2 linked regions of the Puniceibacterium sp. IMCC21224 genome follow. The protein of the gene in region 2 interacts with the protein of the main gene of each other region in a pairwise test. Links are inferred from orthologs where the notes say so. Each region holds a gene or a part of one and is shown on either strand. Other genes may lie near its edges.

Region 1 (15,215 bases), 800 kb from region 2 along the record:
GTCAGAGCGGCGGCAAATTCTTCGGGGTCAAACGGCGCCAGATCATCAATCTGTTCGCCCACACCGATTGCATGTATCGGCAGGCCGAATTTGTCGGCCAGCGCCACCAGCACCCCGCCCTTGGCTGTGCCGTCCAGCTTGGTCATCACCAGACCGGTCACATTGGCCAGCTTTTGAAAGGTTTCGACCTGGTTCAGCGCGTTCTGGCCCGTGGTCGCATCCAGCACCAACAACGTATTGTGGGGCGCGTCGGGGTCCTTTTTGCGGATGACGCGGACGATTTTCGACAGCTCTTCCATCAGATCGGCGCGATTCTGCAACCGGCCGGCCGTGTCGATCATCAGCAAGTCAGCGCCATCGGCTTGCGCCTTGGTCATCGCGTCAAAGGCAAGGCTGGCGGGGTCGGACCCTTCGGGCGCTGTCAGCACTGGCACACCGGCGCGGTCGCCCCAGACTTGCAACTGTTCGACCGCAGCGGCGCGAAAGGTGTCCCCCGCGGCGATCACCACCTGTTTCCCGGCGCCGCGAAATTGCGACGCCAGCTTGCCAATGGTCGTGGTCTTGCCCGATCCGTTCACCCCGACAACCAGCACCACCTGCGGCTTGGTCGGATAAAGCGGCAGCGGACGCGCCACCGGCTCCATGATCCGGGCAATTTCAGCCGCGAGCAGCTGCTTGATTTCCTGGACTGACAGTTTGCGCCCATAACGCCCCTCGGCCATGTTGGCAGTCACCCGCAGAGCGGTATCGACCCCCATGTCGGCGGCGATCAGCAGCTCTTCGAGCTGTTCGAGCATATCGTCGTCCAGCGTACGACGCAGCACCGGGCCACTGTCAGTGCGGCCAAAGAGCCGCCCCAGAACACCGGCGGGGCGCCCTTGGGGTTGCGGTGCCGGGTTTTCTTTCGGTGGCGTTTGCGGCGCGGGTGCCGGCGGTGCGACCAACGGAATTTCAACTGGCGGCGCGGGAGGCGTTTCGCTGACCGGCGCGGGAGCCGGATCTTTTGGCACGTCGACCTGTGCCGGTTCGGGCACCGGGAACGGTTCGGGCTGACGCGGCTCGGGCTGACGCGGCTCGGGCTGCCGGGGTTCTGGCACGGCCTCGGGCACCACATCGGGTTCGGCGCTGCCGCCATCCTCGACAATGGCATCCAGCCCCTCTTCGAGCTTTGATGATGATTTGAAAAGCTTGCTCTTGAGCTTGCCGAAAAACGACATGTGGTCTGTCTCCGCCTGATCCCCTCTCACCTACTGCCTGCGGGCCGCAGATGAAAGTGTGAGTTGACGCGGGCACTTCGTTCGGCCCTGATGCGGGTATGTGGCGTGTGATGGTTCTGATTTTGACGATGTGCGCACCGGGGATCGGCAGCGCCGAACCAGGAACGCTATGCAGCTCCGGCAGCTATGGCCCGGTAGAGTGCATCCGACCGTCGCAATTTGTCCATGACACCTGCCAGGCCATCGACCATTTCGCAACCCGACACGGCATAGATCCCGGTTTCTTTGCCCGGCTGATCTGGCAGGAAAGCCGGTTTGACCCTAACGCCCTTAGCCCTGCCCGCGCGATGGGAATCGCGCAGTTCATCGCTTCGACCGCCGTCTTGCGTGGGCTGCGCGACACCTACAACCCAGCCGAGGCGCTAGAACATTCCGCCGAATATCTGGGCGAGATGACGCGCCACTACGGCAATCCCGGACTGGCGGCGATCGGATATAACGGCGGCGAACGGCGCGCCGAGGGGCTGATCGCAGGCACCGGCGCGCTGGCACGTGAGACGGTGAACTACGTGCAAATCATCACCGGCCTGACCGCCGAGACGTGGCGCGATTCGCCCCCCAAATCGCATGATTTCCGCCTGTCCAAGTCCCTGCCGTTTCGCGCCGCCTGTCATGATCTGGCACGCAACCGTCGGCTGACACCCTACCCGCGCCCGGAACCCACGCTCAAACCCTGGGGGGTGCAAGTGGCCTTTGGCACCTCAACCGCTGCGGCGCGGGCCAAGGTGCAGGCGCTGCGCCCCGCCTGCCGCAGCACGCTAAAGGACGAAACCGTTGACTATGTCTATGAGAAAAGCCGCGCCAGCCCGCGCGGCGGCTACTACATGGCCCGCGTCAGTCGCAACAGCCGCGACGACGCCTGGCGCCTGTGCAGCAGGATCAAGGCGCAGGGGTGCATCTGCGCGGTGTATCCGAATGGGTGATGCCGTGGGAACAAAGTACACTCATATCTCATCGCCAAAATGTTTGATCGTCATGCGGATCGGATTTGGCGCGGCCTGACCCAGACCGCAGATCGACGCGTCCCCCATCGCCTGGCACAGCTCTTCCAGCAGCGGTTGGTCCCAGTGTTCGGCCTGCATCAGTTTGACCGCTTTTTCGCAACCCACACGACAGGGCGTACACTGGCCACAGCTTTCATCTTCAAAAAACCGCAGCATGTTGAGCGCCGCATCGCGGGCGGAATCCTGATCCGACAGAACAACAACCGCCGCAGAGCCAATGAACGAGCCGTGCGGTTGCAACGTGTCAAAATCCAGCGGGATGTCATCCATCGACGCAGGCAACAGACCCGACGACGGTCCGCCAGGCTGGTAAGCCTTGAACACGTGGCCGTCGGCCATGCCGCCCGCCGCCTCGATCACGTCAAGGATGTGTGACCCTGCAGGCAGCAGGTAAACACCCGGTGTCGTCACGCGACCCGACACGGAATAGGATCGCAACCCCTTGCGGCCATTGCGTTCGACGCCTGACAGGATTTCCGGCCCCTCGCGGCAGACGGCAGCAATCCAATGGAGCGTCTCAATGTTGTGGACCAGGGTAGGCCGACCAAACACCCCCACCTGCGCCACATAGGGCGGGCGGTGGCGCGGGATGCCGCGCTTGCCCTCGATCGATTCGATCATGGCGCTTTCCTCGCCGCAGATATACGCCCCCGCCCCGCGCCGCAGGTCGATATAGCCCGGTGCCACAACGCCCGCCTCTTCCAGTGCACGAATCTCACGACGCAGGATGTCCAGCACGGCGGGATATTCATCGCGCATGTAGATAAAGGCGGTCTCGGCCTCGACCGCCCAGGCGGCAATCAGCATCCCCTCAAGGAACAGATGCGGCGTGCGTTCCAGGTAATACCGGTCCTTGAACGTGCCCGGCTCGCCCTCGTCCCCGTTCACGGCCAGATAGCGCGGGCCGGCGTTGCCCCGGACAAAACCCCATTTCTTGCCCGACGGAAAACCCGCGCCGCCCAGCCCGCGCAGGCCCGAGGCCAGAATGGTTTCCTGCACCGCCTCCCAATCGCCGTGGTCGCGCAGCTCTGCCAGTTTGGCATAGCCGCCTTCGGCCACATAAGCGGCGTAATCCTCGTAATCGGGGATACGCACGTGGGTGTGATCCGCAGCGATCGCAGCATGGACCTTTTCCGGTGTGGCGTGGTCGATGTGGTTGTGGCCCAGTTCCAACACCGGGGCGGTGTCGCAGCGGCCCATGCAGGGCGCACGCAGGACGCGCACCTCCTCGGCATCCAGTCCTGATGCCAGCGCAGCTTGCAGCGCCTCGGATCCCGCCAACTCGCAAGACAGTGAATCGCAGACCCGGATGGTCAGCTTGGGCGGTGGCGCCTCGCCTTCCTTGATCACGTCGAAATGAGCATAGAAACTGGCGACCTCGTAAACCTCGGCCATGCTCATCCGCATCTCTTCGGCCAGAGCGCGCAGATGCGCCGCACGCAGGCAGCCATGCCCATCCTGGATCAGATGCAGATACTCGATCAGCAGATCGCGACGGCGCGGGGCATCCCCCAGCAAGGTCCGGACCTCAGCCCAGGCCTGATCGTCCAGCTGGCGCCCTTTGGTTGTGTGCCGTCCCTTGCCCTTGCCCGACTTCCACACGCCCTTGCGCTGATCCACTACCATCTCCGGTCCCTTTTTCCCGTGTTTCCGCCACCCTATCCCACCGTGCCGCCGGAGCGACGTCAAAAGCGACGTGAAATCAGAGCGAAACGGCCCTAAATCGTCGCGGTTCCGCCTGATGGGTGTCGGAATTTTCCGAAAGAAGTATCATGTTGAGGTAAGAGCCTTAAGGCAGCCAAAAGGATCGGGCGTGACACGGTTTGTACTCATAACGCTGGGCATGGCTCTGGTGCTCGCGCTGGCCCTGTGTCTGGGCGGGATCTGGCCGCCGCTGGCACTGGGGTATATCACCGTGTTTACATTCCTGATGGACAAAGTGACCGCGCTGGCCGCCGCCGATGCGCCGCAGGGGGCCGAATTCCCGGCGGGTCATGGCCTGTCGACCCTGTTGGGCCTGCTGCATTTCCTATTGCTCTATGGCGGCGTTGCAGTCCTAAGCGACCCGGCGTCCCGCGGTGCGGTGCTGGACCTTGCCGACAAAGTGCTATGCTTTCTCGCGCTAGCGCTGTTTCTGGGCCAGGTCAGCAACTCCAATGCCCATGAACTGATCCACCGCAGCGCGCGTTGGCCGCGCAGGCTGGGGGTGGCGATCTACTGCTCGCTGCTTTTTGGTCACCATGCCTCGGCCCATCCGCGTGTCCACCACGTTCACGCCGCGACCGATGCCGACCCCAACTCGGCGCGTCTGGGCGAAGGGTTCTATGCCTTCGCCCTGCGCGCCTGGACCGGATCGTTTCGCGCCGGGCTGCGGGCCGAACGCGCGCTGCGGGCGCAGCGGCCCGCCGCTACACTGCATCCTTATGCCGCCTACGGTATCGGGGCCGCTGCTTCTGTGACCTTGGCTGCCTTGCTGGGGGGCACCGTCGGCGTGGCCGTGCTGCTCGGACTTGCGGTCTATGCACAGATTCAACTGCTGCTGTCGGATTACGTTCAACACTACGGGTTGCGCCGGTCTTTGCGGGCAGATGGCCGACCCGAACCCGTGGGTCCCGCCCACAGCTGGAATGCCCCGCATGGTTTTTCGTCAGCGCTGATGCTGAACGCGCCGCGCCATTCTGACCATCACGCCCACCCGTCCCGCCCCTATCCAGGGCTCAGCATAAACCGCGACGTCATGCCGATCCTGCCACACTCATTACCTGTCATGGCGGTGATCGCGCTGGCCCCGGCTCTGTGGCGGCGAATGATGGATAACCGGGCACACCACTGGTCTGCGGATGACGCGACACAGAACGCAAAACCGTGAAGCGAGAGCGGTTCCAAGCCCGCGCCGAACATGTCAGGGTAGCGTCATGAGATTTGCCCTTACCGTCCTCGCCACCCTGGCTCTGACCTCCCCTGCAACTGCGCAATCTGTGATGAGCGGATCGCAATTCGAAGCGTACGTGACCGGAAAGACGCTCTACTTCGGCCAAAACGGTGCCTCCTACGGGGTCGAGGAATATTTGCCGGATCGCCGCGTCCGCTGGTCGTTTCTCGATGGGCAATGCAAGGATGGGATATGGTACGAAGAGGCCGACCAGATCTGTTTTGTCTATGACGACAACCCAGCTCCCCAATGCTGGAGCTTTTACCGCGAAGGCACCGGACTGCGCGCAGTGTTCAGAAACGATCAGACGGCAACCACTCTTTACGAGGCCCGCCAGGACGACGATCCGATGCTGTGCTACGGACCCGAGGTCGGGGTCTGACCCGAGGTACCTCCAGCCACCCCGTTGCTCGAACCGACCTCGCTCGCCCCCCAAATAACAGAAAATATGTCCGGTCGCGGCCAAGACAGCAACAGAGCAGCCAATCCTACCGCCCGACAACGCATGTCAGATCGCCACACGCGCCGAGGTGGTGACTCTTTCACCGCCGAGATGACATGCGTGCGCCGCCGGGCGCACTCCGCCGGGTCAGCCTGCGCTTACTCGCCGAACAGGGACCCCTGTTCCGGCGGTTTGGGGGCGGATTTGCGCGGAGCGGTGCCGCCAATCCGAAACCGGCCATCAGCAAACTGGATCTCCAGCCCCGAGGCCGCCGCCGCCGCTGCGCGCGTTGTGACCACCTGACCGTCGCCGCGCACCACGGCAAAGCCCCGCTCAAGCGTCGCCTCGTATCCCAATGTCAGACGCAACCGCTCAACCGCGTCCAACCGCCCCCGCAAGGTTCGAAGCTGCCCGCGTCCGGTCTCCGACAACCGCCGTTCCAGCCCGACCAAACGCTCACGCCCCGCTGCCAGATCGCGCTGAACCCCGCGCAGGCTCAGCCGATCCGACCGCAGTTTCAGCGATTCGCGACGTGCCGCCATCAGACGCACCAACGCCGGATCAATCCGGCCCGACCGCTCGCCCAGCCTGCGCCGCTCTGAATCCAGCCCGCGCGTTAACAGCGCGGGACGCAGACTGCCGGTGCGCTCTGACAATTGCACCCGACGCAGCTGTACAGACCGGATCAGCGCCTGCGGCAACCGGTCGGACAGCGTGTCCAGCCTCTGGCGCGGCCCATCCAGCAACGTCTCAGCCCGAGGCATCGCCCGCGCCAGATCCCGCAACCGCTGCCCCCTGACATCAAGCCGCTGCCCAACCGACCGTCCCAGCCGCGCCTGCATATCCCCGAGCCAGCCCAACAGATCCAACCGCACCGGCACCGCCAGTTCCGCCGCAGCGGTCGGCGTCGGCGCGCGCTTGTCCGACACAAAATCAATCAGCGTGGTGTCGGTCTCATGACCCACGGCTGAAATCAGCGGAATGTCACTTGCCGCTGCGGCCCGCGCCACGATTTCTTCGTTAAAGCCCCACAGATCCTCGATCGACCCGCCGCCGCGCGCAACGATCAGCAGATCCGGACGCGGCACCATCCCCCCGGGGGTCAGAGCATTGAACCCCGCAATCGCCCGCGCCACCTCGGGCGCGCATTTCGCCCCCTGCACTGCAACCGGCCAGATCAGCACCTTGCGCGGGAACCTTTCGCGCAACCGATGCAGAATATCGCGAATCACCGCGCCCGACGGCGAAGTCACGACGCCGATCACCTCGGGCAGATACGGCAGCGCTTGCTTGCGTTCCGGTGCAAACAGACCCTCGGCCGCCAGCATCGCCTTGCGCTTTTCCAGCATTGCCATCAGCGCGCCCATGCCGGCAGGGCGGATATCCTCAATCACAATCTGGTATTTCGACTGGCCCGGGAACGTGGTCAGCCGCCCGGTGGCGATCACTTCCATCCCCTCTTCGGGCTGGGTCTGCAATTTTGACGCCGTGCCCTTCCACATCACGCCCGAGATGACAGCCCGGTCATCCTTGAGATCCAGATAGACATGTCCCGAACGTGGTCGCGACACCCGCCCGACCTCACCCCGCACCCGGACAAAGGCGAATTCGCCCTCGATCGTCCGTTTGACCGCGCCAGACAGTTCGGAAACAGTGAATTCCGGCGCATTGCCGCCATCAGACGGCGCATCGTCGATCAGATCGGACATTCCTTACCCCACTTGTTCGGTCACGCACACCGGGGGGTGGGCGGACCTAGCTTGCTCTTGTCGTCCTCCAACCTTAGAACGCCCGGCAGGCAAGGCCAAGCAGGAGAGCGCCCATGAACATCCTCATTCTCGGCAGTGGCGGGCGCGAACACGCCTTGGCCTGGGCGGTGATGCAGAACCCAAAATGCGACAAGCTGATCGTCGCACCAGGCAATGCCGGGATCGCACGGATCGCGGAATGTGCGGCGCTCGACATCAACGACGGCGGTGCAGTGGTCCAGTTCGCCGACGAAAACCTCATCGAATTTGTCATTATCGGCCCCGAAGCGCCGCTGGCCGCCGGCGTCGGTGATCGTCTGCGCGAAGCCGGCCTGCTGGTCTTTGGCCCCTCAGCAGCCGCAGCACAACTCGAAGCCTCAAAGAATTTCACCAAGGAAATCTGCGCCGCCGCAGGTGCTCCGACCGCCGCCTATGGTCATTTCACCAACGCGGCGTCGGCCCATGCCTATGCCCGCCAACAGGGCGCCCCGCTGGTGATCAAGGCCGACGGACTGGCCGCCGGCAAAGGCGTCATCATCGCCGAAACCGATGAACAAGCCACAGCCGCCATCGACCACATGTTTGACGGCGCTTTTGGCGCGGCCGGCGCTGAAGTCGTAATCGAGGAATTCATGGCCGGCGAAGAGGCGTCGTTCTTTGTTCTCTGCGACGGTACAGACGTGCTGCCCATCGGCACGGCGCAGGACCACAAGCGCGTGGGCGAGGGCGACACCGGCCCCAATACCGGCGGCATGGGCGCCTATTCCCCCGCTCCCGTGCTAAGCCAGGCCATCGCCGACCGTGCGATGGACGAAATCATCCGACCGACTATGGCCGAAATGGCCCGACGCGGCACACCGTATCAGGGGGTGCTTTATGCTGGTCTGATGATCGAGGATGGCGCACCACGTCTGGTGGAATACAACGCCCGTTTCGGCGATCCTGAATGTCAGGTGCTCATGATGCGGCTGGGCGCGCAGGTGCTCGACCTGCTGCACGCCTGCGCCGAAGGCCGCCTTGCATCAGCGCAGGTCAACTGGGCCGACGACCACGCCCTGACAGTGGTTATGGCGACGCAGGGCTACCCCGAGGACTATGTCAAAGGCAGCGTCATCGCGGGCCTCGACTCATTGCCCGAGGGCAGCTGGTCGATGATGTTTCATGCAGGCACAACAGACGCGCCGGGCGGGATGATCGCCACCGGCGGCCGCGTGCTGAACGCCACAGCCCGTGGCACAACCCTGCAAGAGGCTCGCGATCGTGCCTATGCCCTCATTGATCAGGTCAACTGGCCCGAAGGGTTCTGCCGTCGCGACATTGGCTGGCGCGCGCTCTAGGGTCAGTGGATCCAGCCGCGTTGCCCACCGCAGGGCGGGGACAACGGCCAAATCAGTCGCAGCTCAGCGCCTTTTCAATGCTTTGAAGACCCGAATAGGGTCCAACGACCCTTGCCGTCAGCCGGTCGTTGTCCAGACGTGCCACCATCACCCGCTGCCAACCACCATCGGCCATGATCATTTCAAGGCCTGCACCACAGTCGCGAATTCCGCTCTCGATATGGTCCCAGCCGATACGATGGTTGGTCAGCCCGTCCAGATCGGCAACCGGGTGCAGCGCCCCGGTTTCGAACCGCCAGATCCTAAGCCGTTTCGCCAGATGCGGACGATCAACATAGGCAACCTCGATCCGCCCGTCACCGTCGAGATCCGCCGCCCCGACCGGAGCGAGCCAGCGATTGCGCTGACCGATATGCGGCGTTGCAGCGATTCGACCGGCTTCGCCCCAAATCGCAAGGCGGGCACCGCGCGTCAGGCTCGACTCGACCACGATCACCTCAGGCGCACCATCGCCATCCACATCAGCAAGCCGGGGTGCTGTATCCTCGAACACCAGCGCATCAGGAAGGACCGCCCGCAGCAGCCGACCATCGGTCAGGGTCAGCTCCAGTGCGCCCCATTCCACGGCATCCCCCAGCACACCATGATCATAGCGCGTCGTGGGATCAACATAGCGCGCCGCCCGGATCTCAGCCGCTACGATGCCGCCAGCGCCCTGCAGCACCAGCCACACAAACAGCATCAGCCACGCGCGGCGCCCGGAACTGCGCATCAGGCGCGACACAAGACGCCGCGCCCCCGTCATCAGATCTGTTTTTCCGGCATCTGAACCACCAGCCCGTCCAACGCATCCGTCACCTTGATCTGGCAGGTCAGGCGAGACCGCTCTGGATTGGGCTCAAACGCAAAGTCCAGCATGTCCTCTTCCATGTCGTCCTTGGCCGGCAGCTTTTCGACCCAGGCCGGGTCGACATAAACATGGCAGGTCGAGCAGGCGCAGGCACCGCCGCAATCGGCCTCAATTCCCGGAATGTTGTTGTCGCGAGCCCCCTCCATCACGGTCAGACCGTTGGCCACCTCGACCTCATGCGGGGTGCCGTTGTGCTCGATATAGGTGATCTTGGCCATGCGGAATCCGCTCCTTTAGCTGTTCTCGACTGTACCTAGTCAACCCTGATGCCGCGTTCCAGCCCCTTTTGCGCCACCACAGACCAGAAGCGTGCGCGCGTTCACAAATATTCCGTATATGTCTAAATTCAGAACGCATACCCTGCGCATGTCCAAACTGGTTCTGTTCCCAGGTCATTGGACCACGATCTCAGGTCGCCGACGCCTTCGGGCAGCTGCCCCGTAGCACCCTCAAATCTCGTCCTCGCGATATATGTCCGCGAACGGCCAGACGGTGTGCCGTCATGCTTTCCTCTGCCCGGAAAACCGGATATCGTTCCTTGCGACGCAGCCTGCAACACGAGGCCCGAGCAGCCATGATCCGCCCCTGCACCGCCCTGGCGGCGCTGACCTTTGTTGGGGCCTGCGCCCCTGCCGATATGGCAACCCGGGCAGAGATGCAGGCGGTCGCCGTCGAACACGCGCCAGATGGCAGCTGCTTTGCGCGCGAAGTGACTCCCGCAGTCTATGAACAAGTGCCGGGACAAGTGCAGGTTGTGCAGGCGGAATATACGTCTGACGGCACGATGACCCGCCCGCCGATCTACCGCAACGCCTCGGTGCCGCGCATCGTGCGCCCGCGTGGGGAAATTCGCTTTGCCGCCCCATGCCCGGCCCAGATGACCCCCGAGGTGATCTCCTCGCTCCAGCGTGCGCTCGCTGCCCGAGGGTATTTCAACGGTACCGCCACCGGTCGCATGGACGCCACCACCGTCGACGCCGTGCGGCGGTTCCAGACTGACCGCGGCCTCAAGAGCGCGCATCTCTCGCTCGAGACCACGCGCACTCTTGGCCTGATCGCAGTTGAAACCAACGTTCCCTGATCCAGGCATCCCCGCTGGTCGACGTCATTTGCGCAACGACAGAAAATCATCAACACCAACGAAAAAAGGGCGCCTAAACGGCGCCCTCATCTCGAATCGTTACCTTGATCCCGAAATTATTCGGCGTCGAGGTTCAATGCCACAAAGCGTGGATCCCCGCCGCGCCGTACCAGCAACAGCAGCGATTTACGCCCAGCGTCCTCGGCGGCGTCGATACGATCCTGTAGATCGCTAAGGCTGAGTACCGCGCTCTGGCCTGCCTCGGTGATGACGTCCCCCGCACGCAGGCCCTTGCCAAACGCTTCTGAGGTTTCAACAACATCCATCACGGCAAGACCCTTGATATCGTCCGAAAGCTGTAGCTGCTCACGGATTTCGGCCGTCAGCGGGCTCAGCGTCAGACCCAAAAGCTCGCTTTGCTCCGGCTCTTCGGGCTCCATCGATTCGACATTCGGCGTGGCGCCTTCAGCCTCTTCACGGCGTCCCAGCGTAACCTTGAGCGTCTCAGTCTTGCCCTCGCGGTTGACCTGCACCCGCACGGTTTTACCGACCTCGGTATTGCCGACCTGCCGCACAAGACCGCGCGTGTCCGCCACTTCGTGGCCGTCAAAGCTCAGGATCACATCGCCAGACAGCATCCCGGACTCCATCGCCGGACCTTCGGGCACATCCGTCACCAGCGCGCCCGCAGTGCTGTCGAGTCCCATCGCCTCGGCCACATCGTCGGTCACGTCCTGGATTCGGACACCCAGCCAGCCGCGCCGCGTCTCGCCAAAGTCCTTGAGCTGTGTCACCACCCGCGTCACCACATTCGACGCCATCGAAAAGCCAATCCCGATCGAGCCACCATTCGGCGACAGGATCGCGGTATTCACCCCGATCACATCGCCATCCATATTGAACAGCGGACCACCGGAATTGCCCCGATTGATCGCCGCATCGGTCTGGATATAGTCGTCATAGGTGCCGCTGAGTGCGCGGTTGCGCGCCGATACGATACCCGCACTGACCGAAAACCCCTGCCCCAGCGGGTTGCCCATCGCCATCACCCAATCGCCGACCCGTGCCACATCGCTGTCACCGAAGTTGACGAATTTCAGCGGCACCTCGGCCTCGACCTTGAGCAGGGCGATATCGGTGTTTGGATCTGTACCAACCAGCGTCGCGGGCAGTTCGAACCCCTCAAAGAATTCGATCTGGATCTCATCCGCGCCCTCGATCACATGATTGTTTGTCACCACATAGCCATCTTCGGAAATCACAAAGCCAGAGCCCAGCGCCGAGGACCGACGCGGCCGGTCGCCTTCGCCATTGCGGTCACGAAATTCGCGAAAGAAATCCTCGAACGGAGACCCCTCGGGAACGATGCCTTGCGGGCCTGTCCGCCCTTCGACCGTGGTCGAGGTGGTGATGTTCACCACCGATGGACTGATGCGGTCCGCCAGTTCGGCAAAGCTCTTGGGAGCGCCCTGCGCTGCGACCATCAGCACCTGCGATAGAATCAGCAACATCGACAACGTTGCCATCCAGAACAGCCGCAGCGGTCTGGCGGTGTCGCGTGTCAGGGCGATAACTTGTGGTTTCACGTTGGACTCCTTGTTTCCGGCACTTTCCGCGTCTGGCGCGTCGTGCCCGTCTCCTCACTGTAGGAAACATAGCCCTAGCAGAGCAACACGCAAAGATAGCCTTACGTCATCAAGCGTATGTGACCCGATCGTGACAGTGTCGTCAGGATGCGCCGGGGCACGGCGCACCCCGGCTATTCCTGGCCTGCTAGCGTTAACATTTCGCGAAGAGGGCCCAGCCGGACGGCGGCCCCCAAAGGTCCATCCAATCAGCCCAGCACCTTAGCAACCCAGACAAATACCAGCCCAAAGGCCAGCGCGCCAAGACCGATCACGCGGCGCATATCATGCGGCATCATCCGCAGCGCTTCGAGCAGTTGCTCGACAAGCGAAGGGGCCAGTGCGTACACCAGCCCCTCGATCACCAGGACCAATCCGATCCCGTATAGTAAATCCGCGCTCATTCCGCGACGGATACGCTGCCGGACGGTCCCTGCTCAGACTTGAAGTAGTCAAAGAACTCGGAATCCGGTGTCATCACCATTGTCGAATTGTCTCCCGACAACGCGTTCTCATAGGCCTGAAGCGAGCGGTAGAAGGCAAAGAATTCCTCATCCGCGCCAAAGGCTTCGGCAAAGACCGCATTGCGGCGGGCATCGGCCTCACCACGGATGACCTGCGCTTCACGCTCGGCCTCAGACAGGGTCTCGGTCACGGTACGGTCGGCCAACGCGCGCACACGCTGCGCCGCCTCGTTACCGCGTGCGATCTCGTCCGCAGCTTCGCGTTCACGTTCGGCACGCATCCGGGCAAAAGTCGCCTCGAGGTTCTGCGCAGGCAGGTTGGTTTGCTTGAGCCGCACATCGACCACATCCAGCCCCAGACCGCGCGCAGACACCCGTGCCTGATCGCGAATGCGCGTCATCAGACCGCGACGATCCTCAGACAGGATGGTGTCGGATGTAACCTGATCAGCCCCCAGAACTTCGCGGATCTGCGCATTCAGAACCGAGGACAGACGATCCTCGGCGGCGCGGATGCCACCGACACCCACCGCCTGCCGGAACTGCACCACATCCGAAATGCGGTAGCGCGCAAAGGCATCCACCACCAGACGCCGGTCATCCGACGGCGTCACTTCGATGGTTTCAGTATCCAGCGACAGAATACGGTCGTCGTATTTCACCACGTCCTGAATGAACGGCACCTTAAACGCGAGGCCCGGATCTTCCTTTACCGCTTTGATCTGACCAAATTGCAGCACCAGCGCCTTTTCGCGCTCGTCCACCACAAAGACCGACGACCAGACAGCGATCACCACAAGCACGAGCACCGGCAGAATGAAATTGATTTTTTTCATGGCTCAGTTCCCCGCCTGCGACGTTTGCGACCGGTTCAACTCGTTCAGCGGCAGATACGGCACAACGCCGCCCCCCTGCCCGTCGGCACCTGTCACCGATTTGTCGAGGATCATCTTGTTGACGCTGCCCAGCACCTTTTCCATCGTCTCGATATAGAGACGCTTGCGGGTCACACCCTCGGCTTTGCTGTATTCTTCGAGCACCGAGGTAAAGCGGCTCGCTTCACCCAATGCTTCGTTGACGACCCGGGCGCGATAACCTTCGGCCTGCTCGCGAGTCTGTGCTGCGGCACCACGAGCCTCGGCCAGAACGCGGTTGGCATAGGCATCCGCCTGGCGTTGCAAGCGGTCGCGTTCCTGTTCAGCGGCCTGCACTTCGCGGAACGAATCGATGACTTCGCGGGGCGGATCGGCGGTTTCAAGGTTCACACGAACGATGCTGATGCCGCTTTCGTATTCATCAAGCGTGGTCTGCACGTCCTGCATCGCGGTATCGGCGATCAGACCCCGGTCCCGGTTGAGAATCGGCGCCAGATTGCTGGCGGCAATGATCTCGCGCATGACAGATTCCGATACGGCACCCACGGTCAGTTGCGGGTCACGGATGTTGAACAACAGCTTGGCCGGATCGTTGATGTTCCAAACCACCTGAAACTCGATATCGACAATGTTGGCATCGGTGGTCAGCATCAGACCGTCGCCGTTGTTGCCGCGCCGCGCGCCGATATTCTCGGTCCGCTCGGAGGTAACATTGACCACGTCGTAGGTGACAAAGGGCCATGGTGCAAAGTTCAGCCCCGGATTGCCCGTCGAGGAATACTTGCCCAGGAACAGTTCAACCGACTGCTCTTCGGGTTTGACTGTGTAAAAGCTGGAAAACGCCCAGACCGCAAACGCGCCCAGAACCGCCAGACCAATGGTGCCACGCGTCAGGCGCGGGCCATTGTCACCACCACCGCCGGATGAGCCGCCATTCAGGCCGCCACCATTACCGCGTCCCCCCATGAGCACGCGCAGGCGTTCCTGGCCTTTTTTGACCAGTTCGTCGATCTCGGGGATCTGCGGTTGGTTGTTGTCGGGTCTGCGACCACCACCGCCTCCACGGTTGCCATCCCCCCCTTGTCCGCCGCCGCCGCTGCCCCAGGGGCCGCCGTTGTTGCCTGCCATGTAGTCATTTCCCTCTTGGTCGATCTTTTATATAAATGTGCGCTCTGGCGCGAATTTCAAGCGGTTCTGACGGGTTTGCGCATCGTCACCAGCTCTTCTGACATGGTTGGATGTACCGCTACGGTGCGGTCGAAATCTTCCTTGGTGGCGCCCATCTTGATCGCGATACCGGCCATCTGGATCATCTCGCCGGCGCCGGGGGCCACGATATGACAGCCCAATACCTTGCGCGTCGCCTTGGACACGATCAGTTTCATCAGCACCCGGTCGGGTTTGTCGATAAAGGCGCTCTGCATCGGACGAAAGGAGGTCGAATACACCTCGATTTCTTCGCGCTCGCGCGCGGCCTCTTCGCTCAGCCCCACTGTTCCCATCTCGGGTTGGGTGAACAC
Region 2 (15,383 bases):
CCAGTTCGCCCGGCTGATCGGCGCCACACCGCTACAGATCGAACTGTCGCTGATCCGGATGACGGAACATGCCACCAAAAATACCGCCGCCGAACATATGGAGGCGTTCTACCGCCCGTTTGCCGAGGTGGCCGCTAGCGGTGAAAAATTTGATGGTCTGATCATCACCGGTGCCCCGATCGAGCATCTGGAGTTTTCCGACGTCACTTATTGGGACGAGTTGCAGCAGGTTTTCGAGTGGACCCAGACCAATGTGCATTCGACCCTTGGCGTCTGCTGGGGCGGTATGGCGATGATCAACCATTTCCACGGCGTTCCCAAACATATTCTGGATCACAAGGCGTTTGGCTGCATCCGACACCAGAACCTGGCGCCCGCATCGCCATATCTGCGCGGATTTTCCGACGATATGGTGATTCCCGTCAGCCGCTGGACCGAATTGCGCCGCGATGAGATTACCGCCGCCCAGTTGCCGATCCTTATCGACAGCACCGACAGCGGTCCGTGTCTGGTCGAGGACCCGGCCCATCGCGCGCTCTATCTGTTTAATCATTTTGAATATGACAGCGACACGCTGAAACAGGAATATGATCGCGATGTCGCCTCGGGCACGGCGATCAATGTGCCGGCCAACTACTATCCCGAGAATGACCCGGCGCGGGCACCACAGAATCGCTGGCGCAGCCACGCGCATCTTCTTTATGGAAATTGGATCTCAGAGATCTACCTGACGACTCCGTTCGATATCGACGCGATTGGCCGCAACTCGACCGATTTGCGCAAGTCGGCAAAGCCCAGAAAGGACCCCGCTGTCTGAGGTCCTTCTGCGCTGCGCGCAGTTGTTTCCAGTGTGAAAGTGTCCCTCGTGATGTTCAAGACCCTCGCCATCCTATCCATCGCTGTTCTCGGTGGCTGTTCCGCCCTGATCGAAACCCGCGCCAGCACACGAGAGGCGGACGCCCTGCGCGACTGGCCACCGCTGGGTCAGTTCGTCGACGTGGGGGGCGGACGGCAAGTCCACGCTTTTGTGACCGGTCAGGGCCCCGATCTGGTGCTGATCCACGGAGCTTCGGGCAATCTGCGCGACTTTACCTTTGATTTTGTCGACCGGGTTCGCAACAACTACCGTGTCATCGTGTTTGATCGCCCCGGACTGGGATATACCGACCGTGTCGGCGACAGTTTTGGCGGCGCGTTCAATACCTCTGCCGAAAGTCCGGAACAACAGGCCGCCATGCTCTGGAGCGCTGCCGACCGGCTGAGCGTCACAAACCCTATCGTGCTGGGCCATTCCTATGGCGGGTCTGTCGCCATGGCCTGGGGGCTGAATCATCCGGCTTCGGCCCTGGTGATTGTGTCAGGGGCGACGATGCCGTGGCCCGGCAAACTTGGCCCGTCATATACCGTGCTGGGATCGGGCCTTGGCGGCGCGGTTGTTCCACCGTTCGTGACGGCATTCGCCTCGCAAGAGACGATCAACGACGCCGTTCGCAGCGTCTTTGCCCCCAACGCCGCGCCCGATGGCTATGCCCAATATGTCGGCCCCGGCCTGACCCTGCGCCGCGAGTCGCTGCGCGCCAATGCCCGGCAGGTCAATTCGCTGCGCCCGCATCTGGTGCAGATGTCGGCGCGGTATCCGTCGCTGGACCTGCCAATCGAACTGATCCACGGTGACGCCGACACCACTGTCCCGATCGACGTGCATGCACGCCCGCTGGACGCGCTGCTGCCCAATTCCGCGCTGAACGTGTTGCCGGGCGTCGGCCACATGCCGCATCATGTGCAACCACAAACCGTGGTGGATGCCATCAACCGCGCCGCGCATCGGGCGGGTTTGCGCCAGGAGTTATAAACAGCAAAAACGGCTCCACCACCTGGGAACACGGTGAGGGGCATGTGCCCGTCTGGGCGTAGCGGGAACCGCCCCGCGCGTTGGGTACCAGCCTTTGACAAGAGCGCGCCGAAGCGCCTGCGCCCCGTCCGACATGACCCCGCCAATCGACCGACAGCGATTGCGTTAAGCCAGTTAACATCCCATATTACTGGCCAAGAGCAGAACAAAAGAGGCCCTGTCCCGTGACCCTTCCTTTTGACGGCGCCATCAGCGCCTATTACAAAAACGATGCCCCAAAGGATGTGCGCGACGCAATCGAGCGCGCCGACAAGGACGATATTCTGTCCAACGCCTATCCTTATTCTGAAGAAGTCTCAAAAAAGACGTATGAAAAGGAAATGAAGGCGCTGCAGATCGAACTGGTCAAAATGCAGTCCTGGGTGCGCGACACCGGTGCGCGCATCGCCATCGTGTTTGAGGGGCGCGACGCTGCCGGCAAAGGCGGCACGATCAAGCGTTTTCGCGAAAACCTGAATCCGCGCGGGGCGCGCAATGTAGCGCTGGCCAAACCGTCCGACACCGAGATGACGCAATGGTATTTCCAGCGCTACATCACGCATCTGCCGGCTGCTGGCGAAATCGTATTCTTTGACCGCTCGTGGTACAATCGCGGCGTGGTCGAACACGTCTTTGGGTTCTGCACCGATGAACAGCGCGAACACTTCTTTGCTCAGGTCAACGACTTTGAAAAGATGCTGGTGCAGGACGGGATTCATCTGTTCAAGCTCTGGCTCAACGTCGGGCGCGCGGAACAGTTGCGCCGCTTTCTGGACCGCGAAAAGGATCCGCTGAAACACTGGAAACTGTCGTCGATTGATGTCGAAGGACTGGCCAAATGGGACGCCTACTCTACCGCGATCCATGAAACGCTGACCCGGTCGCATACCAAAAAGACACCCTGGACTATTGTGCGCTCGGACGACAAACGCCGCGCGCGTTTGGCGGCAATCCGCAGCGTTCTGGGGTCGCTGGACTACGACAAAAAAGACGCAAAGGCGCTGGGTGAGCCAGATAAAAAGATCTGCGGTGGTCCCGACCTCTGGGATGTCTAAACGCGGATATCATCACGGCAATCTGGCGCAGGCACTGGTTGCGGCAGCCCTGATCCTGATCGAGGAAAAGGGGCCGACCGGATTTACCCTGTCCGAAGCCGCAAAACAGGCCGGTGTGACCCCGGCGGCGGTCTACCGTCATTTTGCTGGGCGCGAGGACCTGATCGCCGAGGCGGCACGTCAGGGCTACGATATTTTTGCCGATGTGATGCAATATGCCTATGACAGTGGCCAGCCCTCGGCGCTCGCCGCATTCGAGGCGACGGGCCGGGCCTATCTGGCCTTTGCCCGGCGCTATCCCGGTCATTACATTGCGATGTTCGAAAGCGGCGTTTCGGTTAATCATTCACCGGAACTGGCGACGGCGTCATCGCGGGCCCGCGCAGTTCTGGAACTTGCCGCGACGGATCTGTCGCAACACATTCCCCCGGACAAGCGGCCCCCCGCTTCGATGTTCTCGGCGCATATCTGGGCGCTCAGCCACGGCGTGGTCGAACTGTTTGCCCGCAATGCTCCGGGCAGCCGCAGCCCCTTCCCGCCCGAAGATCTGCTTGAGACCGGCATCGGCATCTATTTACGCGGACTCGGACTGATCCGACCGGATTCATAAGCCGCGCCTAATTTGGGTCCAAGCGGCACCATACCGCCCGACCTCACCATCATCAGGCCGCCGTTACAGGGCCTCGATATCTCCGGCGGCGCGCATCGCGTGAAATTCGCCCTCAAATTCCGCAAACCGCCCGGCACTGATTGACTCGCGAATTCCCTGCATAAGATCTTGATAGTAATGCAGATTATGCCATGTGAGCAGCATCCCGGAAATCATCTCTTGCGCCCGGAACACATGATGCAGATAGGCGCGGGAATAATTCCGGCAGGCCGGACAGGTGCAATCTTCGTCCAGTGGACGCGGGTCATCCTGATGGCGGGCATTCTTGATGTTGAGCTGCCCGCGCCGGGTCCAGGCCTGTCCTGTGCGGCCCGAGCGTGAGGGCAAAACGCAGTCCATCATGTCAATGCCGCGCTTGACCGCGCCCAGAATATCGTCCGGCTTGCCGACCCCCATGAGATAGCGCGGCTTGTCGTCGGGTAGCATATCGACGGCAAAATCCAGCGTCTGGAACATCATCTCCTGCCCCTCGCCCACGGCCAACCCGCCAACCGCATAGCCGTCAAAGCCGATGCGTTTCAGCGCCTCGGCGCTTTCCTGGCGCTGATCGGGGAACACGCTGCCCTGCTGGATTCCAAACAGCATATGCCCCGAACGATCGCCAAAGGCGTCGCGCGACCGCTGCGCCCAACGCATCGACAGCCGCATGCTGTCCAGCGCCTGCGCCTCGGTGCAGGGATAGGGTGTGCATTCGTCAAACGCCATCACGATGTCCGACCCCAAAAGGCGCTGGATCTCCATCGAGCGTTCTGGCGTGATCTCGTGTTTCGAGCCGTCGATATGGCTTTTGAAGGTTACGCCGCGTTCGGTCAATTTGCGCAGATCCGCCAGCGACATCACCTGAAAGCCACCAGAATCCGTCAGGATCGGGCGATCCCAGTTCATGAATTTGTGCAGGCCGCCCAAGGCGTGAATGCGTTCAGCCGTGGGTCGCAACATCAGATGATACGTATTGCCCAGCAGGATATCTGCCCCGGTGGCGCGGACGCTCTCCGGCATCATCGCCTTAACCGTCGCGGCAGTGCCGACGGGCATGAAGGCAGGTGTGCGGATCTCACCACGGGGGGTTGAGATTGCGCCGGTGCGGGCACGGCCATCGCGGGCCGAGACGGTGAATGAGGTGCTCATGGCGGGATGCTTTAGGCTGCGAAACGGCGTCGCACAAGGGCGCGGCGCAACACTCGGTCAATCCACCCGCCTCTCCCAAGGGCAATCAGCACTTTGCTGGTTTTGCGATTTCAGTCGGGGGGACATCACGCTGATCCCGTTCAGGGACCGATACTAATTGACATTGCATTGACCGGAAAACCCACGTCCACTACGCCAGTATCAGCCAAAGGAGACGCCCGTGCCCCCAGAACTCCAGCTTTTGATCGACGAATTTTTTTCCGGCAACCTGATTTTTATACTGCTTGCCCTGCTGGTCGTCATTGTCATCCTGCGTGCGGTGCGCATCGTGCCACAATCGGAACAATATGTCGTCGAACGATTTGGCAGGCTGCACGCGGTGCTTGGGCCGGGGATCAACCTGATCGTCCCGTTTCTGGACCGGGTTGCGCATAAAATCTCGATCTTGGAACGGCAGTTGCCGACCATCACGCAGGATGCCATCACGCTTGATAACGTTCTGGTGCAGGTCGACACATCGGTATTCTATCGCATCATCGAGCCGGAAAAAACCGTCTACCGCATTCGCGACGTCGATGCCGCCATCTCAACCACGGTGGCGGGGATTGTGCGCTCAGAAATCGGCAAGATGGAGCTGGATCAGGTCCAATCGAACCGCGGCACCCTGACGGCAACGATCAAGGAACAGATCTTTGCCGTGGTCGACGACTGGGGGATCGAGGTGACGCGCGCCGAACTGCTGGACGTCAATCTGGATCAGGCCACCCGATCGGCAATGCTGCAACAGTTGAACGCCGAACGCGCACGCCGCGCCCAGGTGACAGAGGCCGAGGGCAAGAAACGAGCCGTCGAACTGGGTGCCGACGCCGATCTCTATGCTTCGGAACAGGCGGCCAAGGCGCGGCGGGTGCTGGCCGACGCCGACGCTTATGCCACGGGTGTCATCGCGCAGGCGATCGCCGCCGGAGGACTCGAGGCGGCGCAATATCAAGTGGCCCTCAAACAGGTCGATGCGCTGAATGCGCTGGGGGCCGGCGAAGGTAAGCAAACCATCGTGCTGCCCGCCAACGCGCTTGAGGCCTTTGGCGATGCGTTCAAGATGCTCAAGGGCAAACTGCCATGATCTGGGCCATCTGGTGGGTCTGGCTGGCGGGTGCGCTGGCTCTGGCAATCCTCGAATTGCTGGCACCGGGGTTCATTTTCCTTGGTTTTGCCATCGGTGCTGCGGCCGTCGCGCTTTTGCTGCTGATCCCGTTCACGACGTCGCCCGCTGTCCTGCTGGCCGTGTTCGCGCTGCTGTCACTGGCGGCATGGGCGCTGCTGAGGCGGCTGTTTCGCGCCCCCAAAGGTCAGGTGCGCTTTGTGCGCCACGACATTAACGACTGAACCGCCGCATCACTGAGATATGGCGAAACGCAGCGTCGGCGCTCACCTTTCTGTCATACACCTGTGCCAAGGCTGGCTTGCGGCGCTCTGGTCCTGTTGATAGGGCTTGGCGTTCATTTGGCCAAAGGACGCGACATGCACGACGATCTGCCCGAGACACCCGACCTCATCCGATTCGGATGGGAGGAATGGGTGGCATTGCCGGATCTCGGCCTTCCGTCCCTGCGCGCCAAGGTCGATACCGGGGCGCGCACTTCCGCGCTGCACGCCTTTGACATCGAAACCTTTGGTCCCGCCGCCGCCCCCAGGGTGCGGTTTACCATCCACCCGATCCCCGGCCGCGACGATCTGATCATTCCCTGTTCGGCCCCCATCGTTGACCGCCGCACCGTCACATCGTCAAATGGAGAGAGCGAGAGCCGCTATGTCATCGCCTCGACCCTTCGGGTCGGTGGCAATAGCTGGCGGATTGAGCTGACGCTGACCAACCGCGACCGGATGAACAGCCGGATGCTGCTGGGGCGTGAGGCGCTCAAGGATCATATCACCATCGTTGCCACTGACCGGTTCTGTCAGCCGGAACTTAGCTATGATGTCTATTCCAGCCAGACCGTGCGCACCTCAGCCCCGAAACGCGCGCTGCGGGTCGCAGTGTTGAGCCGCGAGGACAATTACTCGACCCGGCGACTGGTGCAAGAGGGCGAATCGCGTGGTCATACGGTCGAGGTGATCGACACAACCCGCTGCTACATGGCCATCAACGCCATGGCCCCAGAGGTGCATTATGACGGTGCCCGCCTTCCCCGCTATGATGTGGTGATCCCGCGTATCGGCACCTCTGTCACCGCCTATGGCACCGCCGTCATCCGCCAGTTCGAAACCATCGGCACCTTTTGCGTCAACGGGTCCGAGGGCATCACCGCGTCACGCGACAAACTGCACGCGCATCAGTTGATGGCCCAGCATAAGATCGGCATGCCTAACACCGCCTTTGCCTCGTCCCCCAAGGACACAGACAGCCTGATGCGGCTGGTTGGCACCGCGCCGCTGATCGTCAAGCTGCTGGAATCAACCCAAGGCAAAGGCGTCGTTCTGGCAGAGACAAAGAAGGCCGCACAATCGGTGATCGACGCCTTTCGCGGGCTGCGCGCCAATTTTCTGGTGCAGGATTTCGTCAAGGAATCAGCGGGCGAAGATATCCGATGCCTTGTCGTCGGCACCAAGGTCGTCGCCGCGATGAAACGCACCGGAGCCGATGGCGATTTCCGCTCGAACCTGCATCAGGGCGGCACCGCGCAGGTGGTCCGCATCACCAAGGAAGAACGCGAAACCGCGGTGCGCGCGGCCCGAGCGTTCAAACTTAACCTTGCAGGCGTCGATCTGCTGCGTTCGGACACCGGGCCAAAGGTGCTTGAGGTCAACTCGAGCCCCGGGCTCGAAGGGATTGAAAACGCAACCAAAAAGAATATCGCTGGTTTGCTCTATGACCACGTCGAAGAACGCGTGCGCCCCGCCCCCGTGCGGCGACGCAAAGTGCTGGGCTAACGGCTGTGGCCCCAGCCAGTCAGCTCCGGGGCTAAACGGGGCCAGCTTTGCCCATACGCACTACAGAGTCCAGGCAGGCACCCTTTACGCGGCGATTGGCATTCCCTATATCTTTGCTCAGGTAAGCGAAAAGGACAAACCCCATGCAAGACGCCAGTCCCCAGCTTGAAGGTGCTCCACTGATTGCGCCCTCCAGCACGGATCATCCGCTCTACGAGCAGGTGGTCGAGGCGTGTCGTGGCGTCTATGACCCGGAAATTCCGGTAAATATTTATGACCTTGGTCTGATCTATACCATTGATATATCGCCGGAAAACGCGGTGGCGGTAACGATGTCTCTGACCGCGCCGGGCTGCCCGGTGGCAGGCGAGATGCCCGGCTGGGTGGCGGAAGCCATCGAACCGCTGGCCGGGATCAAGCAGGTCGATGTCGAACTGACGTTCGAACCGCCCTGGGGCATGGAGATGATGTCAGACGAGGCGCGACTCGAACTCGGTTTCATGTAGGTCACACGGTGGCTTGGGGTCCGCCCCCTTGTGCCAACCGGGCCAGGTGCCTAGATTGATCGTAACAACAGGAGATCCCGCATGTTCGGCATTCCCGGCAAGCCCCCAGTCAGCATGACCGCCCGCGCTGTGACCCAGATCACCAAGCTGATGGAGCGTGACAACCGCGCGGGCCTGCGTATCGGCGTCAAAAAGGGCGGCTGCGCAGGCATGGAATACACCATGGAATATGTCGATACCGCCGACACCAACGACGAGGTGATCGACCAGGATGGCGCGCGGGTGATGATAGCCCCCATGGCGCAGATGTTCCTGTTCGGCACCGAGATTGATTACGAGACATCGTTGCTGGAATCCGGCTTTCGATTCATCAATCCCAACGTGGTTGATGCCTGCGGTTGCGGCGAGTCGATCAAGTTCAAGGACTTGGCCGAACTTGAGTCTCCGGGCAACGGCTGAGTCCGTCCGGCCGCCCCGACCTTCTCTCCTTGGTGCAATCACGCTACACAACTTGACCTTTGGTGCGTTGCCGTGATGATGCGCAACTGTGATTCATAGGAGACGACATGCGACGCAAACTGGCCGCCGGAAATTGGAAAATGAACGGAACTCAGACAGCTCTGGCTGAACTGAGCGCCCTTGATGGCACCAGCAGCCCGACCGTCGAGGTGCTGATCTGCCCGCCCGCAACGTTGCTCCATGCTGCTAAGGGTGTCGCTGGTGACGTCGCCATCGGAGCGCAGGATTGCCATGCTGCAGCCAGCGGTGCCCATACCGGGGATCTGTCAGCGCCGATGCTTGCCGACGCAGGCGCAACCTATGTCATCACCGGCCATTCCGAACGCCGCGCTGACCACGGCGAAAGCGACGCGATCGTCGCCGCCAAAAGCCAAGCTGTCTGGGATGCAGGCCTGACCGCGATTGTCTGCATCGGCGAAAGCCTGGAACAGCGCGACAGCGGCAAGACGCTTACCGTGATCGGCACGCAGCTTGCCAATTCCGTGCCTGATGGCGCGACCGGTGCAAATCTGGTAGTCGCCTACGAGCCGATCTGGGCCATTGGCACCGGCAAGGTGCCCACCATTCATCAAATCGGCGAAGTACACCAATTCCTGCGCGCAGAACTTGTCAGCCGGTTTGGAAACGACATCGCTGGTGCCATCCGCCTGCTCTATGGCGGCAGCGTGAAGCCCGCAAACGCGGCCGAGATCTTTGCCGTCAAAGACGTCGACGGCGCACTGGTCGGTGGCGCAAGCCTCAAAGCCAGCGACTTTGGCCCCATCATTGCGGCCCTGACCAAAGCCTAAACTCAACTCCCAACATCGCGATTCATCTGCGGGTCAAGGATCGCCGCAGGCGACCGCGTGCAAACGCGGCCCATCCTTGAGACGCAGACGACCCGTCAGATCATGGAAGCGGCGCGTTCAGATGCGGACCTGCCGCTGAACCGTCTGCCTAAACAGTTCGGCTTGAACAACTGCCATGTAGCTGAATCACCAAGATAAATCGGATATTTTTCCGGCTTCAAACTGCAGGAATCCGTAGAATCCAATTGAAAAGGCTGCAGTTTGGATCCTGCCATGAAGCACCGCTCGCGTCCTGAGGAACAGGATGATCTCCTCCGCCCCCGATTGGTCGACATGATCGACATGCGCCACGAGCTTGTAAAGCTGGCAGACTTGATCGACTGGGAGGTCTTCGAACGGGAGTGGGCTGGTTTCTTCCCGTCGGCGACAGGGCGGCCTGCGACGCCGCCACGGTTGGTGGCGCCTCATGTATCTGCAGCATGCCTATCGGCTCTCGGACGAGGCCGTGATCGCCCGCTGGGTGGACTCCCCGTATGTCCAGCATTTCACAGGGGAGACGTTCTTCCAGCATCAGCCGCCGATTCATCCGTCCTCGCTCAGCCGCTGGCGTGATCGCATCGGCGAAGAGGGCGCGGAGTGGCTGCTGACCAAGACGATTCAAGCGGGCCGGTCTGTCGGTATCATCGACGACGACAGCCTGGCGCGCGTCTCCGTCGACACCACCGTGATGGAAAAGAATATCGCGTATCCAACCCCCTCCCGGCAGCATCCTGCGGATGCGCCTGCCGGGCAATGGACGCCCGGCTCTACGAGAAGGCGCGGGTGAAGTTGGTCGCGCTGGCAAAGGACCTCGCCGCCCGGACCTCGCCGTCGTGGACCGCGGCTACCGTGGACACGGTGTCGGAACAACCCATGTGTTGATCTCCGGAATGCGTCGCGGGCTGACGGATGGGCTGAAAGCGCAGCTCCGAAGGCGCAGTGCGATCGAGCCGGAGATCGGCCACATGAAGACCGATGGCCGCCTCGCGCGCTGCCCTCTCAAAGGGACCAAGGGCGATGCGCTCTTCGCTGTCCTGTGCGGCTGCGGGCACAACATCCGCAAGATCCTGGCCCGCCTGAGGGCCCGTTTGGTCCTGTTGTTCGAGGGCCTGTCACGGGCGCAGCGCGCGATCAACGCCTTCACCGTCCGATCAATAGCACTGCAAATCGCCGCGTAGGTGTTGTTCAACGTCGACTAAATAAAGGCCCCCAAGAAAGCCTCTTTTTCATAACCGCGCATTTCGTCGAATTTTGAAATTCGACGAAATTACGGCTTCTGACAAACACCTCTCTCCACCCCTCGAATCTTCAGCTACAGCCGGACGTTCCGCCGCAAGTGTTGCACTTCATGCAGGTCCCGTTGCGCACCAGCGTGTAGTTGCCACATTCGCCGCAGGCTTCGCCCTCGTAACCCTGCATCTTGGCTTTGGTGACAGCGTTGATCGCCAGACCGCTGGTCGCGGCTGTCGTCGTTGTGCTGGTGGCATAGCTGACCGACGTGCCGCCCGAGGCAACCGCCTTTTCCGCCACCAGTGACGTCACCTGCGTGGCCGCGCCAAACCCACTTTGGCCGCCCTGCAACACCATCAGATCTTGCGGCAGACGTTTGCGCAGATACCCGGTTGAGCTGATCTGTTTCAGCACCTCAAGGCTGCGCGACGCTGCTGATTCCGAGATTTCCTTGACGTTGGACACGCCTTCTTCCACGCCCCGGCCGATATCGTCAAAGGTGGCGCCCTGCGGTTTGACATGCGCCAGATCGGTGCGGTCAAGGTAGGACACCGCCAGTTCGCGGAAGATATAGTCAAGGATCGAGGTCGCGTTCTTGATACTGTCGTTGCCCTGCACCATGCCGGCAGGTTCGAATTTGGTAAAGGTGAAGGCATCGACGAACTCTTCCAGCGGCACGCCGTACTGAAGACCAACCGACACCGCGATGGCAAAGTTGTTCATCATGGCGCGGAAGCCCGCCCCTTCCTTGTGCATGTCGATAAAGATTTCGCCCAGGTTGCCGTCCTTGTATTCGCCGGTACGCAGATACACCTTGTGACCGCCAACAATGGCCTTTTGGGTATAGCCCTTGCGCCGCTCGGGCATCTTTTCGCGGCCACGGGCGACCTCTTTGACGATGATCTTTTCGACGACTTTCTGCGCCAGCACAGCGGCCTTTTCATGCATCGAGCCGCTTTCCAGCACCTCCATTGCTTCGTCGTCATCTTCGACCAGCGCCGACGCCAGCGGTTGGCTCAGTTTCGATCCGTCGCGATAGAGCGCGTTTGCCTTGACCCCCAGGGACCACGACAGCTCGTATGCGGCCTGGCAGTCGGTGATGGTGGCGTCGTTGGGCATGTTGATCGTCTTGCTGATCGCGCCCGAGATGAACGACTGCGCAGCGGCCATCATGTAGATATGGCTTTTAACACCTAGATACCGCGTGCCTTTTTTGCCGCAAGGGTTGGCGCAGTCAAAGATCGCGTAGTGTTCTGTCTTGAGAAATGGCGCCCCTTCGAGGGTCATGGTGCCGCAGACGTGATCATTAGCCAGTTCGATGTCGCGCTTGGAATAGCCAAGGTGGCGCAGCAGATCAAAAGTCGGGTCCGACAGCTTGGCCACCGGGATACCCAGCACCTCGCGGCAAAAGGTTTCGCCCAGCGTCCACTGGTTGAACACAAAGCGGATGTCGAATGCCGACGCCAGCGCGCTCTCGACTTTTTCGATCTGCGCCGGGCCAAAGCCGTGGCCGATCAACGAGGTATGATTGATCCCCGGCGCGTTGCCGATCGTGCCATGACCGACAGCATAGGCGACGATCTCTTCGATCTGACTGCTGGAATATCCCAGTTTGTCCAGTGCCGCAGGAACCGAGTGGTTGATAATCTTGAAATACCCACCGCCGGCGAGCTTTTTGAACTTCACCAGGGCAAAGTCAGGTTCGATCCCGGTGGTGTCGCAATCCATCACCAGACCGATGGTGCCAGTCGGAGCGATCACGGACACCTGCGCATTGCGATAGCCGTTGGCTTCGCCCAGACGCAGCGCCTCGTCCCAGCTGCTTTTGGCCAGACCAATCAGGGTGGCATCGGGGCAGTTAGCATGGTCCAGCGGCACCGGTTTGACGTCCAGCGCTTCGTAGCCATCCGTCGCGCCATGGGCTGCCTTACGGTGGTTGCGGATCACCCGCAGCATATGCGCCTTGTTGCGCTCATACCCCGAGAACGCGCCCAGTTCACCGGCGATCTCGGCCGATGTGGCGTAGGATACGCCGGTCATGACCGCGCTCAGCGCACCACAAAGCGCCCTGCCCTCGTCGCTGTCATAAGAATATCCCATGTTCATCAGCAGACCGCCAATATTTGCATAGCCCAGGCCCAGGGTGCGGAAATCATAGGATCTTTGTGCAATTTCCTGGCTGGGAAATTGCGCCATCGTTACGCTGATTTCCAGTGTCAGGGTCCATAAACGGGTGGCGTGGATGTAATCCTCGGACTGGAACGCGCCGTCCTTGAGGAAGGTCAGCAGGTTCATCGACGCAAGGTTGCAGGCTGTATCGTCGAGGAACATATATTCCGAGCACGGGTTCGACCCACGGATCGCGCCGTCTTCGGGGCATGTGTGCCAGGCGTTGACAGTATCGTGAAACTGGATGCCCGGATCGGCACAGGCCCAGGCCGCGTGGCCGACATCTTCCCACAGGTCGCGGGCTTTGATGGTTTTGGCGACCGACCCGTCGGTACGGCGGATCAGTTCCCAATCGGCATCGTCCTTGACCGCCTTGAGAAAGGCGTCGGTGACCCGGATCGAGTTGTTGGAATTCTGGCCCGACACGCTGGCATACGCCTCGGAATCCCAGTCGGTATCATAGGTTGGAAATTCGATCGAACCGTAGCCCTGCTTGGCGTAATCCAGCACACGCTTGACGTAAGTTTCGGGGATCGCGACCTTTTTGGCCTGACGAATTGCGGCCTTGAGCGTTTCGTTTTTCTTGGGATCGTAGGCGTCAGCCTCGGCTCCGTCCCATTCCCGGATCGCGGCAAAGATCAGGTTCAGTTTCTGTTCGTGCATCTTGGAGCCGGCCACGATGCTTGCGACCTTCTGCTCTTCCTTGACCTTCCAGTTGATGAATTCCTCAATATCCGGGTGGTCGGCGTCGATGATCACCATCTTGGCGGCGCGGCGCGTGGTGCCGCCCGACTTGATCGCACCCGCCGCGCGGTCACCGATCTTGAGAAAGCCCATCAGGCCCGACGATTTGCCACCGCCCGACAGCGGTTCGTTCGCCGCGCGCAGGCTGCTGAAATTGGTGCCGGTGCCGGAACCATACTTGAACAAACGCGCCTCGCGAACCCACAGATCCATGATGCCACCTTCGCCGACCAGATCATCCTTGACCGACTGGATAAAGCACGCATGGGGCTGCGGATGCTCGTAAGCGGATTTGGATTTGGTCAGTTTTCCGGTTTTGTAGTCAACGTAATAGTGGCCCTGTCCGGGGCCGTCGATGCCATAGGCCCAATGCAGGCCAGTGTTGAACCACTGCGGGCTGTTGGGCGCGGCGCGCTGACTGGCCAGCATATTGCGCATCTCGTCGTAATAGGCGCGCGCATCCGATTCGGTGGTGAAATAGCCACCTTTCCAGCCCCAATAGGTCCATGCGCCGGCCAGACGGTCAAAAACCTGCTTGGACGATGTTTCGCCAACTTTTTCAGTCTTGTCCGACGCCGGAACCGACCGCCACAGAAATTCGGGAACACCCTTTTCGGCGACTTTCTTCAGCTCAACGGGCACACCGGCCTTGCGGAAATATTTCTGGGCGATGACATCGCTGGCGACCTGGCTCCACTTGGTGGGCACTTCGACGTTGTCGAGTTTGAAAACAATCGTGCCGTCCGGATTCCGGATTTCGGACACTGTGGTCGCAAAGTCGATCCCCTGATAGGCATCTTGACCCGCGCTTGTGAATTTTCTCTCGATTTGCATCTGTTTTGCCCCATGTTTCCAGTCGTTCGTCGTTTCCCCGACGGAGGTGCCGTTTTGCAAAGGCAACAAAGCCGACAGTCCACACGATGTTTGCGGCCTCGCAGGGTGTCCTGCTGTTGTCAGTTCTGATTTTCTCTGCACCCGATATGGCCACTACATCTTGTGGCTCTTCGTCCGGCCCGCACAAACTGGCGTATTATCCCCCGGTCGGTCAACGGATAATTTTACGATTTGGTGACATCTTTTGCGTTGACCGGACTTGGGTTTGCACCTGTCCCCAGCCCCCCACTGATTCATCCACAAAAGGTTAATTTTCGATCAGACTGACGGAAGCTTCAAAAACACTGGTTTCGCGCCAAGTTACGGCACTACATTGCGAGGTTGCGTGAACTTGTGCACAGCCCCGTTGTGGATACACTGCATCTGGTAGGTGACGTTTCGTAATGTGGCAAAACTGCACAAGATGCAGAGAATATCCGCCGATCCGCGCCAGCGCGTAAATTTTCATCCTGCCTGCGCGGGCTTAGTCCAAAGCATGCCGAACAGCACGGCGGCAGCGATCACATCGATCACGGCAATCGCCCAAAAAGCCAGTGCAACAAGGCTAAATTCCGATAACGCGCCCGCCAAAGCCGCTGTGACGCTGCCGAGCGTGGCAATAAATGCCAGATACGCCACCCATCGCATCCGCAATATCAAACCCATCCCCAACGCGGCTAACACGAGAATCACAAAGATCGTCTGAGCGCCATAGTCGCGCCAGTTCAAGACGAGCACGGGCAGATGCAGAACCGCCACCATGAACAGCAATGTCGCGGCGGATTGGTATTTTCGGTCGGTGTTTGTCATCGCGGCAACCTCATCGTATTGGGCATGGCT

What was found.
Region 1: the proteins of IMCC21224_RS10165 (region 2) and IMCC21224_RS13915 interact in binary tests that used the Escherichia coli proteins (3 or more experiments, as listed by UniProt). The link is inferred for Puniceibacterium sp. IMCC21224 from one-to-one orthologs.

The regions. Positions count from the first base shown.
Region 1 is NZ_LDPY01000001.1:2,998,532-3,013,746, forward strand. What follows is about bases 8,207-10,892. They hold IMCC21224_RS13915 (2Fe-2S iron-sulfur cluster-binding protein), read right to left. Parts: upstream 9,869-10,892; coding sequence 9,545-9,868; downstream 8,207-9,544. Other genes in these bases: purD (phosphoribosylamine--glycine ligase), read left to right, coding at 8,207-8,740; IMCC21224_RS13910 (VCBS repeat-containing protein), read right to left, coding at 8,793-9,545; IMCC21224_RS13920 (peptidoglycan-binding domain-containing protein), read left to right, coding at 10,153-10,731; IMCC21224_RS13925 (DegQ family serine endoprotease), read right to left, coding at 10,848-10,892. Outside these bases: signal recognition particle-docking protein FtsY, read right to left, coding at 1-1,217; IMCC21224_RS13880 (lytic transglycosylase domain-containing protein), read left to right, coding at 1,328-2,200; IMCC21224_RS13885 (NAD(P)H-dependent oxidoreductase subunit E), read right to left, coding at 2,222-3,907; IMCC21224_RS13890 (alkane 1-monooxygenase), read left to right, coding at 4,095-5,150; IMCC21224_RS13895 (hypothetical protein), read left to right, coding at 5,197-5,595; xseA (exodeoxyribonuclease VII large subunit), read right to left, coding at 5,814-7,364; more of purD, read left to right, coding at 7,478-8,206; more of IMCC21224_RS13925, read right to left, coding at 10,893-12,317; IMCC21224_RS13930 (DUF2065 domain-containing protein), read right to left, coding at 12,566-12,760; protease modulator HflC, read right to left, coding at 12,757-13,656; FtsH protease activity modulator HflK, read right to left, coding at 13,660-14,823; IMCC21224_RS13945 (FAD-dependent oxidoreductase), read right to left, coding at 14,880-15,215. UniProt on the Escherichia coli protein: Ferredoxin are iron-sulfur proteins that transfer electrons in a wide variety of metabolic reactions. Although the function of this ferredoxin is unknown it is probable that it has a role as a cellular electron transfer protein.
Region 2 is NZ_LDPY01000001.1:2,198,338-2,213,720, forward strand. Bases 7,098-9,951 are described here. They hold IMCC21224_RS10165 (iron-sulfur cluster assembly accessory protein), read left to right. Parts: upstream 7,098-8,262; coding sequence 8,263-8,640; downstream 8,641-9,951. Other genes in these bases: rimK (30S ribosomal protein S6--L-glutamate ligase), read left to right, coding at 7,098-7,675; IMCC21224_RS10160 (SUF system Fe-S cluster assembly protein), read left to right, coding at 7,819-8,181; tpiA (triose-phosphate isomerase), read left to right, coding at 8,748-9,488. Also shown: metA (homoserine O-succinyltransferase), read left to right, coding at 1-817; IMCC21224_RS10125 (alpha/beta fold hydrolase), read left to right, coding at 869-1,852; ppk2 (polyphosphate kinase 2), read left to right, coding at 2,077-2,946; IMCC21224_RS10135 (TetR/AcrR family transcriptional regulator), read left to right, coding at 2,939-3,556; tRNA guanosine(34) transglycosylase Tgt, read right to left, coding at 3,620-4,744; IMCC21224_RS10145 (SPFH domain-containing protein), read left to right, coding at 4,965-5,867; IMCC21224_RS10150 (hypothetical protein), read left to right, coding at 5,864-6,130; more of rimK, read left to right, coding at 6,266-7,097; IMCC21224_RS10180 (vitamin B12-dependent ribonucleotide reductase), read right to left, coding at 10,836-14,504; IMCC21224_RS10185 (hypothetical protein), read right to left, coding at 15,009-15,353; IMCC21224_RS10190 (hypothetical protein), read right to left, coding at 15,364-15,383. UniProt on the Escherichia coli protein: Is able to transfer iron-sulfur clusters to apo-ferredoxin. Multiple cycles of [2Fe2S] cluster formation and transfer are observed, suggesting that IscA acts catalytically.